3 regions of the Pseudarthrobacter sp. CC12 genome follow, and region 3 is predicted to be linked to each of the others. Evidence: riboswitches for the same ligand, from Rfam matches in the RefSeq annotation. Region 3 holds a riboswitch; each other region holds the start of a gene.
The links. A riboswitch is a leader RNA that binds a small molecule or an ion and turns the genes downstream of it on or off. The one in region 3 is predicted to bind thiamine pyrophosphate.

Region 1: another riboswitch for thiamine pyrophosphate. It lies ahead of thiD (bifunctional hydroxymethylpyrimidine kinase/phosphomethylpyrimidine kinase); the one in region 3 lies ahead of thiO (glycine oxidase ThiO).
Region 2: another riboswitch for thiamine pyrophosphate. It lies ahead of thiC (phosphomethylpyrimidine synthase ThiC); the one in region 3 lies ahead of thiO (glycine oxidase ThiO).

The regions. Positions count from the first base shown of each region.
Region 1 is NZ_JARDJH010000011.1:82,963-87,339, forward strand. Features, by position in the region: gene rplU (50S ribosomal protein L21) at 1-196, opposite strand, end outside; gene thiD (bifunctional hydroxymethylpyrimidine kinase/phosphomethylpyrimidine kinase) at 459-1,979, opposite strand; TPP riboswitch at 1,987-2,084, opposite strand; gene PV772_RS10470 (Rne/Rng family ribonuclease) at 2,244-4,377, opposite strand, start outside.
Region 2 is NZ_JARDJH010000007.1:157,999-162,375, forward strand. Features, by position in the region: gene ffh (signal recognition particle protein) at 1-18, shown strand, start outside; gene PV772_RS08320 (alpha/beta hydrolase) at 122-856, shown strand; gene thiC (phosphomethylpyrimidine synthase ThiC) at 853-2,610, opposite strand; TPP riboswitch at 2,675-2,782, opposite strand; gene PV772_RS08330 (amidohydrolase family protein) at 2,860-3,942, shown strand; gene PV772_RS08335 (VOC family protein) at 4,045-4,377, shown strand, end outside.
Region 3 is NZ_JARDJH010000008.1:37,054-41,430, reverse strand. Features, by position in the region: gene PV772_RS08535 (RNB domain-containing ribonuclease) at 1-407, opposite strand, end outside; gene thiE (thiamine phosphate synthase) at 447-1,187, opposite strand; TPP riboswitch at 1,215-1,334, shown strand; gene thiO (glycine oxidase ThiO) at 1,326-2,621, shown strand; gene thiS (sulfur carrier protein ThiS) at 2,618-2,854, shown strand; gene PV772_RS08515 (thiazole synthase) at 2,859-3,674, shown strand; gene PV772_RS08510 (hypothetical protein) at 3,749-4,051, opposite strand; gene PV772_RS08505 (DUF3107 domain-containing protein) at 4,092-4,316, opposite strand; gene PV772_RS08500 (TetR/AcrR family transcriptional regulator) at 4,377-4,377, opposite strand, start outside.

The DNA of each region.
Region 1 (4,377 bases), on a different contig from region 3:
CCTGGAGGATTTCAGCCGTAACAGTTACCTTGGCCAGGTCAGCGGCGGCGGAGGTGACCTTGTCACCATCAACCAGGAGCAGTGCGGGCAGCTCAATGGTGCTGCCGGCTCCACCGGCGACGCGGTTCAGGGTAACGAAGTCTCCAACGGAAACCTTCTCTTGGCGGCCGCCTGCGCGGACAATCGCGTACACCACTTGGGAACTCACTTCTCTCGACGTTTATTACAAAATTTGCGTGCGGAACCGACTCAAAAAAGCCAGGGTTCGCGCTGTGCCTCAACGCCGTGGGGTCATAACCCAAGTGTTGGCGTAAGCACCGAAGATCCAGAATACGCTAAATCCATCTACGGCCGCAAATGAGGCTGGTTCCGGCGGCCCGGGTGTGGTAGTAACCACACTCCGACAGGCAGCACCGCAACCATGGACTCCATCATAGCGGCGGCGCTGCCCGCAGGGTTCAGGAATGCAACCTCGGCGCGTCGAAGAATTCCACTTCCAGGCGGCAGGACTGCTTGAACGCAGTCACCATCGCCGCGCGTTCGTGGTCGGAGGCCTTCCGCCCTGCTGCGTCCACGATGGCGATGGCCCGGCGGGTGGCCTCGGCGAAGCCCTCGTCCGCGTAGGTCCGGAGCCAGGCTGCGTAGGCGTGGCCGCCCGGCTCTCCCGAGGCAAGGAACCGGGCGTGCAGCTTTTCCCCGACTTCGGCGTAAAGCCAGAAGCAGGGCAGGACGGCGGCGGCCAGGACGGCGTAGCTTCCCGACGCCGATGCTGCGGTGAGGTGGTCCACGTAGGCCTTGGTGACGGGGCCAAGTCCGCCCTGGGCGGGGCGGGTGCTGAGCCACGAGCGGTGCAGCTCCGACTCCACTTCCAGGCACTGCTGCGATGATCCGGCCCAGAACAGCTGCTCCCCTTCTGACGGGGCCAGGGCACTCGCCCGGGCAAGGACCCGGGAGTAGCCGTTCAGGTACAGGGCATCCTGCGCCAGGTAGTAGGCGAAGTCCTTCTCGGCCAGGTCCCCGGTGGCCAGGCCGTGGATGAAGTCCAGGGCGTAGATGTCCGCCAGGTCCTGCTGGGCTTCCGTCCACAGCCGGGCAGCGAAAGCGCCTTCCGCGAGGGCCGGCCGCACGTGGTGGAAATGGTGCACGGGGCCGTTTCCCCGGCCCACTTCAAGCTGCTCCGACTTCTCAAGGGCGCCGGCCAGCCATGGCTTGACCGTTCGGAGCGATGCCTCCCAGTCGCCAAGGCGTGCCTGGACGGTGGCCATCGCGGAGGAAAGGGAACAGCCGGTGCCGTGGCTGTTGCGCGTGTCGATGCGGTTTCCCTGCACCTCCACCACTTCCCCTGGCAGGAGGCCTGCCGTATTGACCAGCGCATCCGGGCAGTCCGCACCCGCCAGGTGCCCGCCCTTGACAAGGATGGTGGCGCCGGTGGCATCCGCCAGGCGCCTCCCCTGCTCCAGCGCTGCCGCCCAGCTGTCTGCTGGATCCGCGCCCACCAGCATGGCAAGCTCCGGCAGGTTGGGGGTAATGAGGTGGGCCAGGGGCAAGATGTCCCGGAGGGCGGCCTCGGCGGACTCTTTCAGCAGCCGGTCGCCGCTGGTGGCCACCATCACCGGGTCCAGGACAACGACGGCGGGACGGACCTTCTCCAGCCAGTGCCGGACAGTGCGGATCACGGCCTCGTCCCCCAGCATGCCGATCTTGACGGCGTCAATGGAGATATCATCGCTGACCGCGTCCAGCTGCTGTGCCAGGAAGGCTGCGGGAGGAACGTGGACTGCCTGTACACCGCACGTGTTCTGCGCCGTCAGGGCCGTGATGGCTGCCATGCCGTAACCGCCGTGGGCGGCAATGCTTTTCAGGTCGGCCTGGATGCCTGCGCCCCCGGACGGGTCGGAGCCGGCGATGGACAGGACCCGCGGGACTTCCCGGCCGGTTGGCAGCCCGGTGCCGGCGGCGGAGGAAGCTGGCAGGGGCATGGAAAGGGTCGAAGACAAGAGACATCCCTTCGCCGGTACTAGCCGGACAGGTTCAACGGGTCTGGATCTCAGCCGGCCTGCTGCGCGGCACCCCGTGTCGGTTCCTACCCTAGCCCGTGTGCCGCACCCGGGAAAAAGGTGACAACGGCCGCCGCAAAAATGGGCCCTCCCGCAACGGCAGGAATCCCCGCCCCGCACGGTACCCCCGGTAATCCGGGTGGACCGATGCGCAGGACGGGGATTCCTGGCTGGAAGCTCCTGTGCCTAGAGTTCCGAGGCAGGCACCCCGACGCCGAGGATGATGGGTTCCTCGGCCGCCTTCCGCGGTTCCGGCTGGTCCTTCGCGGGTTCGGGGGCCTTCGCTGCGTGCGAGTGCCCACCGGCATCAGCCTGGACGTTTTCATGGTGCTGGACGGCGGTCTCGTTGGCGGCACCCTGGGCACGGCTGGCGGCCCGGTGGCGCCGGGGCCGGCGCTGCCGGGACTGCTCCAGCGTGTGGTCCGAATAGTCCTTTTCAGGGGACGCCTCAGGAGCGGCACCGGCGCGGGCTCCCGCCGCCCCTGCGCCGGCCGGCTGCTCCGGTGCTGCCTCTTCTGCTGCCTGCAGAGCCTCTGCCTGATTGGCAGGCGCATGTCCCACAGGGGAAGCCGGCTGGCCCAGGTGTGCGAATGCTTCCGCAAGCCGGTCCAGCGTCAGGGCAGGCTTCGGATGCTGTTCCCCGGCGTGCTCCACGAACGGAAGCGGGACTTCCTCGCCGCCGAACGTGAGGACGGCTGCGGGACGTGCCGGGGCATCGGCGTCGTGCTTCTCCTCAACGGGTACCTGCGCGGGCTCCGCGGCCGGCACCTGCCGGGCAGCCGCTACCTCGTCGTCGTGCAGGTGGGCCGCATGGGCGGCAGCGGCGATGTTCGCCAGGGCAAGCCTGGTTGCCTCCGCCTTGGCGTGCCGCTCGGCGTCGGACGGGTCCGGCTGGACGGTGTGGACATGGACGGCAGGTGCCGGGGCAGCCTCGGGCTGCTGGCCGCCGCGTCCCCGCCGCCGCTTGCGTTCGGACCGGACACCGGGCTGGGCGTCGTTCCGCTGCGCTTCCGGGCGGGCCTCCGCACGGGTTTCGGGCCGGTTGTCGGTGCGCTGGACGTGGTGCTCGGCCGCCACCGTGTTGGCCCGGCGGTGCTCCACGGGATCGTCGTGGGTCACGACGCCCCGGCCGGCGCAGGCCTCGCACTGCTCGCCGAACACCTCCAGCAGGCCGGTGCCCATGCGCTTGCGCGTCATCTGGACCAGGCCGAGTGAGGTCACCTCGGCAACCTGGTGCTTGGTCCGGTCCCGGCCCAGGCACTCAACCAGGCGGCGCAGGACCAGGTCGCGGTTGGATTCGAGCACCATGTCGATGAAGTCGATCACGATGATGCCGCCGATGTCGCGCAGCCGCAGCTGGCGCACCACTTCCTCGGCCGCTTCGAGGTTGTTCTTGGTGACGGTTTCCTCGAGGTTGCCGCCGCTGCCGGTGAACTTGCCCGTGTTGACGTCCACCACGGTCATGGCCTCGGTGCGGTCGATCACCAGGGAGCCGCCGGAGGGCAGGAAGACCTTCCGTTCGAGGGCTTTGTGGATCTGTTCGTCGATTCGCCAGGCGGAGAAGATGTCCTGGTCCTTGGTCCACTTCTCGAGCCGGCCCACAAGGTCCGGCGCCACGTAGGTGACGTAGGCCTCGATGGTGTCCCAGGCCTCCTCGCCGGAAACGATGAGCTTGGAGAAGTCCTCGTTGAAGACGTCACGGACCACCTTGATGGTCAGGTCGGGTTCGCCGTAGAGGAGCTCGGGGGCCAGGATCTTGGTGGAGGTGGACTGGCTTTCGATGCCTTCCCACTGGGCGCGCAGCCGGTTGATGTCGTGCGTGAGCTCTTCCTCGGAAGCGCCCTCGGCGGCGGTGCGGACAATGACGCCGGCGTGCTCGGGAAGGCGGTCCTTGAGGATGCGCTTGAGCCGGTTGCGTTCGACGTCGGGCAGCTTCCGGGAGATGCCCGTCATGGAACCGCCGGGGACGTACACCAGGTAGCGGCCGGGCAGGGAGATCTGGCTGGTGAGGCGGGCACCCTTGTGGCCCACCGGGTCCTTGGTGACCTGGACCAGCACGGTGTCGCCGGACTTGAGCGCGTTCTCAATGCGGCGCTGCTTGCCCTCCAGGTTGACGGCTTCCCAGTTGACCTCGCCGGCGTACAGGACGGCGTTGCGGCCGCGTCCGATGTCCACGAACGCCGCTTCCATGGATGGCAGCACGTTCTGGACCTTGCCCAGGTACACGTTGCCGATCAACGAATCCTGCTGGGTCTTGGACACGAAGTGCTCTGCCAGGACGCCGTCTTCGAGGACGCCGATCTGGATTCTGTCATCGCGC
Region 2 (4,377 bases), on a different contig from region 3:
AAGTTCCTGGGCAAGTAGGAGTTTCCCAGCATCAGGAAGCGCCAGGTGCCGTTTTGACCGCTCAAGACGACACCTGGCGCTTTTTCGTGGGGATGTCGGCAGCGTGGAATAGGGTTGGGACATGTTCAAGCAGAGGGTAGTTTTCGTGCACGGCGCCGGAAGTTTCGGTGCCGCCGCATGGCCGCGCCAGCACGGCATGGCGCTGTCCTATGACGCCCTGTTCCTCCGCCGGCACGGCTACGATGCCGCCGCGGAGCCGGTGGAATCGTCGTTCACGGAAGATACCGCGATCATCCTGCGGTCCCTGGGCGACGACGGCCGTGGCGCTGCCGGCGGACACGTCGTTGCGCACGCCCAGGGGGCAATCGCCGCCATGATGGCCGCCGTCGAACGCCCGGACCTCGTCTTTTCCCTGACCCTGGTGGAGCCCGCCTGCCTGTCCCTGACGGCGGAACTGCCGGCCACGGCCGCCCACATCCGCCTGATGCAGCCACTGTTCGACGTCCGCCGCCAGCTCAGCGATGACGACTTCCAGCGCGAGTTTGTCCGCCGGATCTACGCCACCGACCTGCAGCAGCCTGCCACCACCGAGGAGAAGCGGTCCGCGCGGCGGCTGCGGCTCCAGGAGCCTTCCTGGGAAGCGCCGTTGCATATTGTTCCCGGCGTCCCCACCTTGGTCCTGACTGGTGGCTGGGAGCCGCTCTACGAGGAAATTGCCGGCTACCTCCGGGAGACCGGCGCCCTGCACCGCGTTGCCGCGGGCGGGCACCGGCCCCAGGACTCCCGGGACGGGGACCGGGCCATCCGCCAGTTCATCAGCGGGGTCGGCAGGAGCCAGCCAGCCCGGGCGTCCTAGCCGTCAGCGGGGACCCGCAGCTCCGGCAGGTAGACCTTGCCGCCGGCTGCCAGGAACTCCTCGCTCTTCCCCCGCATGCCGGAGGCCAGGTCCGCCAGCGCCGCCTGCGCGTCCGCTGAGCCATATTCGTCCCGGATGTCCTGGCTGATCCGCATGGAGCAGAACTTCGGACCGCACATGGAGCAAAAGTGCGCCGTCTTGGCCGGTTCGGCCGGTAGCGTCTCATCGTGGAACGACTCCGCGGTCACGGGGTCCAGGGACAGCGCGAACTGGTCCCGCCAGCGGAATTCGAATCTCGCCTTGGACAGCGCGTCATCGCGCTCATGCGCCCCGGGGTGGCCCTTGGCCAGGTCCGCGGCGTGCGCTGCGATCTTGTACGTGATCACGCCCGTTTTCACGTCGTCCTTGTTGGGCAGGCCCAGGTGTTCCTTCGGCGTGACGTAGCAGAGCATGGCTGTGCCGTACCGGGCGATCTCGGTGGCGCCAATGGCCGAGGTGATGTGGTCATACCCGGGCGCCACATCCGTCACCAGGGGCCCCAGGGTATAGAAGGGCGCACCCTTGCACAGCTCCTGCTGCCGCTCCACGTTCTCGCGGACCAGGTGGAAGGGAACATGGCCCGGCCCCTCCACCATCACCTGCACGTCGTACTCCCAGGCCCGCTGCGTCAGTTCGGCGAGGGTGTCCAGCTCAGCGAACTGCGCGGCGTCGTTGGCGTCCGCCGTCGAACCGGGGCGGAGGCCGTCGCCCAGCGAGAAGGCGACGTCGTATTTGGCGAAGATTCCGCACAGCTCGTCGAAGTGCGTGTACAGGAAGTTCTCCTGGTGGTGGGCCAGGCACCAGCCCGCCATGATGGAGCCGCCCCGCGAGACAATACCGGTGACGCGGTTGGCGGTGAGCGGGACATAGCGGAGCAGCACGCCCGCGTGGATGGTCATGTAGTCCACACCCTGTTCGCACTGTTCGATCACGGTGTCCCGGAAGATTTCCCAGGTCAGGGCGTTGGCCTCGCCGTTGACCTTTTCCAAGGCCTGGTAGATGGGGACGGTTCCAATGGGCACCGGGGAGTTGCGGACGATCCACTCCCGCGTGGTGTGGATGTCATCGCCGGTGGACAAGTCCATGACGGTGTCCGCGCCCCACTGGGTTGCCCACTGCAGCTTGTCCACTTCCTCGGCGATCGAACTCGTCACGGCCGAGTTGCCGATGTTCGCGTTGATCTTCACCAGGAAGGCCTTGCCGATGATCATGGGCTCGGATTCCGGATGGTTGATGTTGTTGGGAATGATGGCGCGGCCGGCAGCCACTTCGCTGCGCACCAATTCCACATCGCAGTTCTCGCGCAGCGCCACGAACCGCATTTCCTGCGTGATGACGCCCTGCCGGGCATAGTGCATCTGCGTCACCGTCCGGCCGTCGACGGCGCGGCGGGGCACGGGCTGCGCGCCCTTCCACTCCGCGGAGGCGGCGCCGCGGCGGACGGCCGAGCGGCCGTCGTCCAGCAGGTTGCGTTGCCTGCCGCTGTAGGCCTCGGTGTCTCCGCGCGCCACGATCCACTCCGCGCGGAAAGGCTCCAGGCCGCGGACGGGGTCGCTTCCCGGCCCCGCCGTCCGGTACGTCCGGAACGGTGCGTTCGGCTGGCCGTTGGGGGACGGCTCAAGGGCAATTTCCGTCACCGGTACCCGGATCCCGGACGCCTCATCCGCGAGGTAGGCGAGGGAATGCGACTTCAACGACTGGGTTTCCGGCGGCATTGACGCGCCACCGGGCACCCTGTCAGACGGCTGGAGGGCAGGGTTCAATTGGGTGTTTTGCGTACTCAAGGGAATACTCACTTCCTTCGCCGGCATTACCCGGACAGGTTCAACGGTCGCAGGCTGCGTCAGCCCGATCTCAGCCCCTGCAAGGGCACCCGTGTGGTCAGGAACGAAGCTACCACAGGCGCCTGGAGCGGCCTTGTCATAATTGCGGTGCTAGCCTGGCCGGGCATCGAAAGGAGCCCCATGGCAGGCATCATCCACTTCCGCGGCCCCGTCCTGACTGCACCGGACACGGTGCGGCACGGGCTCTGGTCCGTGGACGGCAGGCTTACGTTCAGCCGGCCGGCGGCTGCTCCGGACCGGGTTTTGGATGGCTGGGTGCTGCCGGGCTTCGTGGACGCCCACTGCCACATTGGGCTTGGGGCCACTGGTCCGGTCGAGCCCGCGGCGGCCAGGGACCAGGCGGAGGCGGACCTTAGCGCGGGAACCCTGCTGGTCCGGGACGCGGGCTCGCCGGCAGATACCCGCTGGATGCAGGGCGGAGTGGACTTCCCGGTGCTGATCCGGGCCGGGCGCCATATTGCCCGGACGCGCCGCTACCTGCGGGGCTTCGCCGAGGAAGTGGAACCCGAGGGCCTCGTGGAGGCCGTCCGGAAGCAGGCGCGCGACGGCGACGGCTGGGTCAAGCTCGTGGGGGACTGGATTGACCGGAGCGCCGGCGACCTGTCGCCGTCCTTTCCTGCCGCCGTCGTACGCGATGCCGTCCAGGCGGCACACGACGAAGGTGCCCGGGTAACAGCGCACTGCTTCGCTGAAGACACCCTGGACCAGGTGCTGGACGCGGGCATCGACTGCGTCGAGCACGCTACCGGGCTCCTTCCCCGCCACGTGCCCCGGTTCGTGGAGCAGGGCGTACCGATCGTGCCCACGCTCATCAATATCGCCACCTTCCCCGACATTGTTGCGCAGGCGGAGCCCAAGTTCCCGCGTTATGCCGCCCACATGCGCGTCCTCTGGGAAGGCAGGATGGAGCGGGTGGCGCAAGCCCATGCCGCGGGTGTACGCATCTTTGCCGGTACCGATGCCGGCAGCGTGATACGGCACGGCAGGATCACGGACGAAATCCTCGCCCTGCACGGCGCCGGCCTGCCCATGGAGGCGGCCCTGGACGCCGCCTGCTGGGCAGCCCGTGCGTGGCTGGGAGCGGACGGGATGGAGGAGGGTGCCCGCGCCGACGTCGTTGTATGCCGGGAAGACCCGCGGGCGGTACCGGAGACCATTACGGCCCTGGAGCACGTGGTGCTGGGCGGGCGGATTATTCGCTGACAAAATACGGCTCACGGAGGACTTGGAATAAATTGAAGCTTCAAGTAATTTTAACATGTGAGAGGCCGCCAATGGGACGGCCACCAATGCTAGGAGCCTTCAATGACCGCATCAGCCAGCAGCCAGGATCTTCTTCCTGCCGACCTCGCCATGGGCACCGTGATGCTCAAGGTGGGCGACATGAAGGTCATGACCGACTACTACCAGCGCGCACTGGGCCTTGAGGTGGTCGCCGAACAGGACGGCGGGCTCTACCTTGGCCGCCTGGGACGGCCGTTGGTCCACCTTGCGCCGGCTCCCGGACTGCACCTTCCCGGCAGGGGAGAGGCGGGCCTGTTCCACACCGCGCTCCTCTTCGAGGACCAGGCTTCCCTCGCCGCCACCGTCGCCACTGCCGCACAGTACGAGCCGCGGGCCTTCACCGGCAGCGCCGAC
Region 3 (4,377 bases):
AGGCTGCCGGCCCCCTCGCTGATCACCTCCGGATGCAGCGGGATCCGGCCGTCCGGAGCGTAGAACGTCTGTCCGCGGCGCCGGGTCTCGGCGTCCAGCGGCCCGCCCGGTGCAACGAATGCGGGGACGTCGGCGATGGCATACATGACGCGGTAGCCGGTGCCGTCCGGTTCGATGAAGACTGCCTGGTCCAGGTCCGTGGAGGACGCCGGATCGATAGTCACGAACTCGACGGCGGTCAGGTCGTAGGACGGCAGCTTCAGCGCCGCGACGGCGGCCCGGGCGTCTTCCACCGCGTCGGCAGGGTACGGCCCGGGCAGCTCAAGTTCGGTCCGCAGCAGGCCCAGCGCCTCTTCCAAGGCGTTCCTGTGGTCACGGACGTTAGGGGCCAACCGATGATGCGACACAAAATTCAGCGTAGCGCCAAGTCCCGGGATTAAGCAGTCTCAGCCGTCCAGCGCGCCGAGGAGCGAGGCAGCGGCTGCCGCGGGGTCGGCGGCCTCGGTGATGGCGCGGACCACCACGATCCGGCGTGCACCGGCCGCCACCACCTCGCGGACGTTTCCGTGGTCGATGCCGCCGATGGCAAACCACGGCACCGGATCCCCGGCCTGCCCGGAGGCATCGGCGGCGTACTTCACCAGTTCAGGCCCTACGGCGGCCCTGCCGGGTTTGGTGGGTGTGGCCCATACCGGCCCAACGCAGAAGTAGTCCAGCCCGGACGGGCCGCCGGTTGCAGCGAGGGCGGCGTCGACCTGGCCCGTGGTGTGGCTGGAGAGGCCGATGGCGGCGTTGCCGTTGACCAGCGTGCGCGCCGCAGCCAGCGGAAGGTCCTTTTGGCCGATGTGGAACACCGGTGCCCCGGACAGCACGGCAATATCGGCGCGGTCATTGACGGCCCACAGCCGGCCATGGCGTACCGCGGTCTCCTTCAACGCCGCCAGGAGGTCCAGTTCCTCGGCGGCCTCGATGGTCTTGTCCCGCAGCTGGATGATGTCCACGCCGCCGGCAAACGCGGCGTCCACAAACTCCGCGAAGTCGCCGTGCGCAGTGCGTGCATCGGTGCACAGGTACAGGCGGGCCGCCTTCAGGGCGTCGTTGTGGCCGGCGTTGGCAACTTCGGCTATGCCGGCCGGGGCTGCTGGAGCGTGGGGGCCTGCGGGCAGGGAGGAAGCGGACACATTCATGCCTGCAAGCCTAGTTCCTCTAAACTGGCCTGGTACTGCGGGAGCCCGCGGCAGCTGTCACAAAGCGCCGGGCTGAGAGGGCGTCAGAGCCGACCGCTTGACCTGATCCGGATAATGCCGGCGTAGGGAAGGAACCTTATGAGCACTCCCGTTGACCATCGTGCCGGGCCGTCCAGTGCCCCCCGTTCCACGGTCCGCGCGGACGTCGCCGTCATCGGCGGCGGAGTGGTGGGCCATGGCATCGCCTGGGAGGCGCAGCGCTCCGGCCGCTCCGTGGCCCTGATCGATGACGCGCCCGGAAGCGGTGCCAGCTGGGCCGCCGCAGGAATGCTGGCCCCCGTCAGCGAACTGCACTACCAGGAGGAGGACCTCCTGGAACTGATGCTTGACGCTTCCTCCCGCTGGCCCGGTTTCGCCGCAGGCATCGCAGGAGCCACCTCCGGTTCCGGATACCTGACGACGCCGACTCTCGCCGTGGGTGCCGACGCCGCGGACCGCCGCGCGCTGATGGACCTCCGCGCCGTACAGCAGGCCAACGGACTTGCCGTGGAACCACTCACCGTGCGGGACGCCCGCAAACGCGAGCCACTCCTCAGCCCCGCGATAGCCTGCGCCCTTGACACGCCTGCGGACCACCAGGTTGATCCCCGCCGCCTGCTGGCTGCCCTGCGGCAGGCCCTCGCCGGTGCCGTCCGCGGGAAGCCTGGCCTGGCTGTTGCAGGGGCGGTGGAAGGGTACGCCGTGCCGGACCGGGCCGGCGGCCTGCTGTGGGAGGGCGGAAGGGTCGTCGGCGCCAGCCTGGCTGGCGGCGGCACCGTCCTGGCAACGGATACGATCGTGGCCAACGGGCTGCAGGCAGGGGACCTGGGCGGCCTGCCCGACGGCCTCGACCTGCCCCTGCGCCCCGTACACGGAGACATCCTCCGCCTCGCCGTTCCGCAGCACCTCCAGCCCCTTGTGACGTCCACGGTGCGCGGGCTGGTGCATGGTGTCCCCGTCTACATCGTTCCCCGGCAGGACGGGACCGTGGTCATCGGAGCCACCCAGCGCGAGGACGCGCTGTCCGATGCCGTCAGCGCCGGGGGCGTCTATCAGCTGCTGCGCGATGCCCAGGCGCTGGTGCCCGCCGTCGCCGAACTGGAGCTGCTGGAGTGCACCGCAAGGGCCCGGCCCGGAACCCCCGACAACGCGCCGCTGCTGGGCCGCGTGCCGGCGGCCCCCGGATCTGCAGGCTACAAGGCCGGGCACGTCCCCGGACTCATCATCGCCACCGGGTTCTTCCGGCACGGGGTGCTGCTCACTCCCGCTGCCGCAGCCATCTGCGCCGGGTTGCTGGACGGGCATGCCGACCCGCGCTGGGCGCCCTTCAGTCCGGAGCGGTTCTCGCGTCCGGCCGCCGCCCGCACAAACCACCACACCAAGGAGACAGTGTGAACATCACCCTGAACGGAAACACCCACACGGTGGCGGACGGCACCTCCATCACCACGCTCGTCAGCCAGGTCACCGGACGCCCGCTGGCACCGAACGGCCAGGCGACCGACGGCGGGAAGCTGGGGGTCGCCGTCGCCCATAATGCCCAGGTGGTGCCGCGGAGCCAATGGTTCGCCACGGCGCTCGCCGAGGGCGACGACATTGAACTTGTCACAGCAGTACAGGGAGGCTGACACCATGACCGAAACCGGCACCATCAACCCGGCCGGGAATCCCGGGGCCGCCGACGGCCTGGTGATTGACGGCGTCGCCCTTGGATCCCGGCTGATCATGGGCACCGGCGGGGCACCCAGCCTGGACGGCCTGGGCGCTGCACTCCTGGCATCCGGCACCGCCCTGACCACCGTGGCCATGCGCCGGTACTCCACTGCGGAGACCGGCTCGTTGTTCCAGCTGTTAGTGGACCACGGGATCCGCGTGCTGCCCAACACCGCAGGCTGCTTCACGGCCAGGGATGCCGTCCTGACGGCGGAGCTTGCGCGGGAGGCCCTGGAGACCGACTGGGTGAAGCTGGAAGTCATTTCCGATGAGCAGACCCTGCTGCCCGATGCTGTCGAACTGGTGGAAGCCACGGAGCAGCTGGTTAACCGGGGGTTCAAGGTCTTCGCCTACACCAACGATGACCCCGTACTGGCGTTGCGGCTGGAGAACCTTGGCGCCACCGCCGTCATGCCGCTCGGAGCCCCGATTGGGACAGGCCTGGGAATCCTGAACCCGCACAATATCGAGCTCATCGTGTCCCGTGCCTCGGTGCCGGTGGTGCTGGACGCCGGCATTGGTACGGCATCGGACGCGGCGCTGGCCATGGAGCTGGGCTGCGACGCCGTGCTGCTGGCCACGGCGGTGACGCGGGCGCAGAACCCTGCACTCATGGGCGAGGCGTTCAAGCATGCAGTGCTCGCCGGCAGGATGGCCCGGGCAGCCGGGCGCATCCCGCGACGGGAGCATGCCTTGGCCTCGTCGGCGATGGAAGGCAGGGCGGAGTTCCTCTGAAACCCGGAACATACGCGTGTGGCCACCACCCTGCAGGGTGGTGGCCACACGCGTATGTCCTGCCTTGCGGGCGGTCAGCGCCGCAGGATGACAGTGAGGCGTTCCGTATCGCGGCGGGCGCGCGTGCGGCCCAGGTAGACGACAGTGGCGATGGCAGCGGCGACGCCCAGGACCATCGGCAGGACCCAGGGAAGCCACGTGGTTCCCGGCAGGTAGCCGAAGCCCGCGGTCATCAGGATGATCCAGGCCAGCGCCGCAACACCCACGGCAACACCGGCAGGCAGGGCCGCGCCGTATTTGGAGTGCCGCTTGTCATTGGCCCAGACAACGAAGCCCGCAGCGACGGTTGCCAGCACCACGATGGTCAGCGAAAGCATGGATCTCCTTGAAGAACGAAGGGCCTGCAGCAGGCCCGGACTAGAACTGCCCGAAACCTACGCGCCGGACCTCCTCGGCACCGATTTCCACGTAAGCCAGTGCGTTGCCCGGAACAATGATCAGGCGTCCTTTGTCATCCTTCAGGCGCAGTTCGCTGCCCCCATTGATGGCTTCGCCAACCACCTTGGCCACGGTCTCCGCATCCTGGGTTGATTCCAGCACGATTTCGCGGCCAACGTTCTGAACGCCGATCTTAATCTCCAAGGGGGCCTCCCAGCCTGTGAAAGTTCTCGTGTTTCTACGAGGTGTTGTCTTATTTGTAGTC